One region of the Paenibacillus sp. EKM301P genome, then DNA from elsewhere that is predicted to be linked to it. Evidence: riboswitches for the same ligand, from Rfam matches in the RefSeq annotation. Region 1 holds a riboswitch; the other holds the start of a gene.
What was found. Region 1 has a riboswitch for S-adenosylmethionine ahead of metA (homoserine O-acetyltransferase MetA). Riboswitches for the same ligand answer to the same signal wherever they lie in the genome.
Positions count from the first base shown of each region.

Region 1 (3,193 bases):
GTCTTCATCCCCTTCATCAACTGATAGCAGTCGCTTGGGGAAAGCACGGCCCCTATGGAATTGTGCAGGAAGGAAATTTCAGCTGACAGCTCTTTTCCTTTGCTTACAATCAACCCTGCCAGCACATCGTTGTGTCCGCCCAAATATTTGGTTGCGCTATGTACCACAATATCCGCACCAAGTTCCAATGGCCGCTGGAAATATGGTGTTAGCAGCGTATTATCTACAATAGTAAGCAACTCATGTTGTGATGCCCATGTAGCCACCGCTTGAATATCAGTAATCATCATTAACGGATTGGTAGGCGTTTCTATGAATACGGCTTTGGTATTCGGTCGACATGACTGTTGGAGTGCTTCGAGATCGTTTGTATCCACATAAGTTGCGGTCACACCAAATTTGGATAAAATACGCTCTAGCAAACGATAGGTCCCGCCATAAAGATCCAGCGATACAATGAGGTGGTCTCCCTGTCCAAACAAAGCAAATACCGTTTGCAGCGCTGCCATACCTGAGCTGCAAGCAAAGCCTGCATCACCAGATTCAAGTGCAGCAGCAGCCTCTTCCAGTACCTTTCGCGTGGGATTAATCGTCCGAATGTAATCAAACCCTGTGCTTTGACCCAGACGGGGATGGCGGAACGCCGTAGATTGGTAAATCGGGTAATTAACAGCCCCGGTTACTGGCTCCTCTACTGAACCGATTTGTGCCAATCTGCTTTCGATTCTCCACTGCTTAACACTCATATGAATCCTCCTGTTCACTTCCATAGTAGGTGCTATAACATATGCTGCAAAAATGGATGTCCAAGACTATACTGCTGCGCTACTGCAAGGTGGTACTGTATAAGGGTAAACTACAAGCCCATTTTTAAATCTGAGGTCCGATATCATAAGGTGTTTCTTGGTATACATAATAGTTAAGCCAATTTGAAAATAATAAATTGGCATGAGCCCGCCAGATCGAGGGCGGTATGCGTCCAGGATCATCATTAGGATAATAATTTTTGGGGACGTCAATATCCAGTCCTTTGGCTATATCGCGATCGTATTCCCATTTCAGCGAAAGTGGGTCATATTCAGAATGCCCTGTTACAAAAATTTGTTTACCATCAAGCGTGGCTACCAGGTACACTCCAGCTTCCTCGGATTCGGATAAAACTTCTAATTCGGCAATATGGTCAATATCTTCCCGCCGAACCTCGGTATGCCGAGAGTGGGGAGCATAAAACAGTTCATCAAAGCCGCGTAGCAGTTTCACTTTAGGTTTAATAACGGTGTGTGGGAATACTCCAAAGCATTTGGTATCGAGCCCGTATTTCGGAACATTGAAATGATGGTATAAGCCTGCCTGTGAGGCCCAACAGATATGCATGGTCGAAGTAACATTTGTTTTCGTCCACTCAAAGATTTGCCGGATCTCCTCCCAGTAGGTCACATCCTCAAACTCAAGTTGTTCTACGGGGGCTCCTGTAATAATCATGCCGTCAAAACGACTGTTCTTGATCTCATCAAACGTTTTATAAAACATGTTCAAATATTCTTGCGATGTATTTTTAGATACATGTGACTTCATATGCACCAACGTGACATCCACTTGTAACGGCGTATTGCCGACCAGACGCAACAGTTGGGTTTCCGTTGTTTCCTTCGTAGGCATCAAATTCAAAATGGCGATGCGCAACGGACGAATATCCTGATGATAAGCCAGGCTTTCGTCCATTACGAAAATATTTTCGCCCTCCAGTACTTCCTTAGCAGGCAGTGTATCTGGAATTTTAATCGGCATGTAAACTCACTCCTTGATCGGTAAGTTGTGCGAAAATCGTCTGGTAGAGATGCCGGGCATATAATAAAAAGACCTTTCTCGGTTAGAGAAAGGTCATATTTGTATCCATATGCGCCTCTCTCATCTGTCAGGGCTACGCTTCTTTGTACAAAGCGCGAGTCCTGCAAGAATTAGCACCGTGCGATAAAATCGCCGGTTGCCGGGTATCATCGGGCTAGTCCCTCCACCTGCTCTTGATAAGATTTCGCTATATTCATTTTGGGTTCACAAAGTTCTTGTTGTTCACTTTAATGCATCGGCTGGGCTTCGTCAAGATGGACTTGTAAATTTGTGCCCTGCATTCACATTTTGTCTACCTTTTCCATAGGTTAAATCATATGCCCCCTTTCGCAGAAGCTCATATGACTGCTGTTGATTTAGCCCATGATTTTGCCCTTGAAAGGCCGTAGGCCGAGCGTTATACTATACAAGTGCTAATAGGCAAAAATACGGTGCAACAGTGTAGATTAGAGTGTTTTCTTCGATACTGTGGCAACCTAAAAAAGAACATTTGTGAGGTGAATCCGGAATGGAAGGCGACCCGAGTCCGAATAGGCGGCGATCCCTGAACAACAGCATAGGAATGACTTCAGCTTGCCGAAAGACGGGACGCCAGGCTCCGCATGCTCCAAAAGCCTTCTGCTTTTGATGGTATGCACGCTTACCCGCACCGGCTAACTGGCTAACTGAGTCCATTCCTTATGCTTAAGGTAAACGTATTTCCGTTACGACGGAGCATAAGGAGTGACATATATGAAAATCCGTTTGGTTAACAACGGGGTTTTTACCCCTGTCGAAGAAATTGAAATGGCGCTCACTGCACCGGCAGAAGGCTTTTATTGGATTGATGCCGATGTCGAGGATCTGACAGTGCTTCAGCCCTTATTTTCTATGCATGATCTTGCAGTAGAAGACTGTTTGAGTGAAGAAGAACAGCGTCCAAAGATTGAAATTTATGAAAGCCATTATTTTATCGTTGTAAATAGTATTCGTTTTGATGATGAAGAAATATTTTTGCGTGCTTTGAACATTTTTCTCGGCCGCCATTTTATCATTACGGTGACCAAGCAGAAAATCAATGAGCTTCGTACTCTCAAGCCTATGCTGTGGGAGCAGGAAGTTAGCCAGCCTGACCGTTTTATGTATCTGTTGGTCGATTTGATCGTTGATAACTATTTTCTGGTTGGTGACCGGATTGAAGTTCGTATTGAAAAGCTGGAAGAAGACATTCTAATGCATACGAAAAAGTCGCACTTGAACGAAATCATCGGATTGCGCAGTGAGATTCTATGGCTAAAAAAAGTGCTCGGCCCGCAAAAGGAAGTCATCAATACCCTGAACAAACGGGATTTGCGGCTTATCGACG
Region 1 covers NZ_JAALFM010000002.1:84,597-87,789, forward strand. Annotated here, with positions in the region: gene HFD99_RS05800 (PLP-dependent transferase) at 1-746, opposite strand, end outside; gene metA (homoserine O-acetyltransferase MetA) at 871-1,788, opposite strand; SAM riboswitch class I at 1,906-2,031, opposite strand; gene corA (magnesium/cobalt transporter CorA) at 2,581-3,193, shown strand, end outside.

Region 2 (3,193 bases), on a different contig from region 1:
CAGGTAAGGTACATGTTGATAAAAGTTAGCATCCAGTTGCTTGTCAAACAATTGCACGTTCGGCTGTACATAGTCGTTAAACTGAACGACTTGAAGACGAACCCCTTCTTTTTCCAACTGAGGCTTGATTGCTTCCAAAATTTCCGCATGAGGCACAGGAGAAGCTCCAACTTTCAGTTCGACTTCACGGGGTGACCCGCCTGTATTTTCGGCCGCATTGTTTGTATCCGATGTTGTGCTCTTTGTACCGCAAGCAGCCAGTACCGCAATTAATGTCAAGCTCAATACAGCCAATACCCATTTCTTCATGTTGTTACCCCTCCAATAATTTGTAATATTCAGGATCAGACGTCCTGATCAATAAGGATATCTATATGTTTTCCCTATTTTCGAGTATAATGCCGCACGAGGCGATCTCCTGCCATTTGCAGCAGTTGTACCAATACGACCATTAGCACGACCGCAACAATCATTACAGCCGTTTCGTAACGATAATAGCCGTAGTTGATAGCCAGCGTACCCAGTCCACCGCCTCCGATCATACCGGACATTGCCGTGTAGGATACGAGTGTAACGACGGTAATGGTTAATGCGGCGAGCAGGCCCGGCAGTGCCTCACGTAACAGCACACGCCGGATAATTTGTCCTGTCGAAGCCCCCATCGCTTGTGCAGCTTCAATGACACCCTTGTCCACTTCACGTAGTGACGTTTCGACAAGACGTGCGAAGAAAGGAGCAGCCCCGATAACCAATGGCGGAATGGTTCCCAGCACCCCGGTCGAGGTACCTACCAACGATCGTGTAAAAGGAATAAGTGCGACGATCAAGATGATAAATGGTACGGAACGCAAAATGTTAACGACGAAAGATAATACAACGTATATCACCTTCATCAGAGTCAACGAGGAACGGCTTGCCAGAAACAACAATATACCGAGCGGCAAACCAATAACGAGGGTGAACAATGCAGATGCCCCGAGCATCTGAAGGGTTTCCAGAGTAGAATTCCCTAGCTCTTCCCAACTCACTTGCGAAAAATCAAGTTCGCTCATTGTCCGATCACCTCCACATCGAGTCCTTGCCCTGACACTTCGCGCAGCGTATGTTCTATATCTGAATGGTTTCCTTCAAAACGAACGATCAGCTGTCCATACGGTACGTTTTTAATCGTAGAGATGGTGCCCTGTAAGATTGCAAAATCAACACCTGTACTTCGAGCCGTACGCGATAGAATTGCATCATAAGTTTTACTGCCCAAGAAGGAGATACGTACCACCTGTGCCGATTCGCCGCTACCTGCTGCTGCAATCGCTGCTTGTAATTCCTCAGGATGTTCTGCCTCCCGCTGGATAAAATCCTTAGTCACCTGATGCTGTGGCTTCAAAAACACTTCCGCCACCGGACCTTGCTCCACGATATCGCCCTCATGAATGACGCCAACTCGATCACATATACTTTGAATGACATGCATCTCATGAGTAATCAATACGATAGTCAAATTAAAGCGCTGGTTAATATCCAACAGCAATTTCAGGATAGACCCTGTCGTCTGCGGATCAAGCGCAGACGTCGCTTCGTCACACAGCAGCACATGCGGATCACTAGCCAGTGCCCGTGCAATCCCTACCCGCTGCTTCTGTCCACCTGAGAGCTGTGACGGATATTTTCCACTGTGTTCTTTCAGTCCCACCAATTCCAGCAGCTCGCGAACTTTCTTGTCTAGCTCCTGCTTTGGGGTATTTACCAGCCGCAATGGAAATGCAATGTTGTCATACACTGTCGCCGAAGACAACAAATTAAAATGTTGAAAAATCATTCCGATTTTTCGGCGTTGCTTCTGTAACTGGGCTTGACTCACAGTCACAAGGTTAACCCCATCTACCCATACTTCGCCTGAAGTAGGGCGTTCCAATAAATTAATACAGCGGATCAACGTACTTTTGCCCGCCCCGGAATGACCAATCACCCCGAATATTTCTCCACGCTTTATAGAAAGGTTCAACCCGGACAACGCATTAACGCGTCGGTTACCTTTACCATAATGCTTGGTTAATTGCTTAAGCTCTATCAACGTGCTGCGACCTCCTTCACTTCTTTCTTACCCTGTTAACCAGTTGTCATCTCTCGGGATTGTATAAAATCACTATTTATTTATACAAAAAAGAGCCCCTTTCACAGAATGAAAAGGGCCCCACCTTGCGAACCTTTTCTCATCTGCCAAAATCGCTATAACTCTAGCGGTTTTGTAGGAATTAGCACCATATGTTCCCTCCCGGTGCATTACACCGGGAAAGAACGGGTTGCCGGGCTTCATCGGGCCAGTCCCTCCACCTCTCTGGATAAGAAAAATATGTTAAACTCCAGCTTTAGCTGTCCGTTAAGTTTATATAAAAAAAATAATTCAAGCATTTTTCTGAAACTAGGTTTCAGTATAGATAGTTTACATTGCTTTGTCAAAGGATATTTTCTGTCATAATTATGGGCGCACTGCCCGGTTCTCCCATTGTTTCGCAGTATAAGAAAATGCGTTTGATAGCGACTGGCATACCATTTCCAAGCCCTGCTGCAAATCTTCCAGATGGTGATCAAGGTCCTCCAGTTGGATTTTGCCATATAAAGCACGGTGACGTTGCCAGAGATCATCCTGCATTTCCGTGTTCATATAGTGTATTTCCGTATTTCGACGCTTACGCAGGCGATTGATGGCATCGTTGTATGTGTCCTTGATATCATTTAAATTATCAGTCAATACAGGATGCATTTTGAGATACTTGAGCTGTCTCAACACGGTAAAATACGAATAATGCGCCTTATACTGCCCTGTTTTTAAATCATACAAATCATTCATCCAATTACCAAGCTTATCCAAAATAGAGAATACCCGCACAAACCCATCCTTATAAAAGAAAACATACAAAGCATAATCGGATTTTTCATCCTTGCTCATATCTTCAGCGTATCCGGCTTTCACTTTCATACGGAAAAAGGCGGCAGCATGATGGCTCTGCTCCAGTTCATCCAAAGACGACATCAGACCACGTGTTAAAATATCCGCCTTCCGAAAGTCATGGGTAGGATCACCACTGGCCTGAATTTGCCGTTCCAGCAAATGTAACATGTCTGACATGCTATTCATGGCATCCAGCAGGACGCCATGATTTTCACGTGGGGGCTCGCCCAACAGCTTGCGTAT
Region 2 covers NZ_JAALFM010000005.1:275,018-278,210, forward strand. Annotated here, with positions in the region: gene HFD99_RS15205 (MetQ/NlpA family ABC transporter substrate-binding protein) at 1-309, opposite strand, end outside; gene HFD99_RS15210 (methionine ABC transporter permease) at 384-1,052, opposite strand; gene HFD99_RS15215 (methionine ABC transporter ATP-binding protein) at 1,049-2,071, opposite strand; SAM riboswitch class I at 2,208-2,346, opposite strand; gene HFD99_RS15220 (Cthe_2314 family HEPN domain-containing protein) at 2,477-3,193, opposite strand, start outside.
Region 2: linked by a shared signal. The riboswitch ahead of HFD99_RS15215 (methionine ABC transporter ATP-binding protein) and the one ahead of metA (homoserine O-acetyltransferase MetA) in region 1 are both predicted to bind S-adenosylmethionine.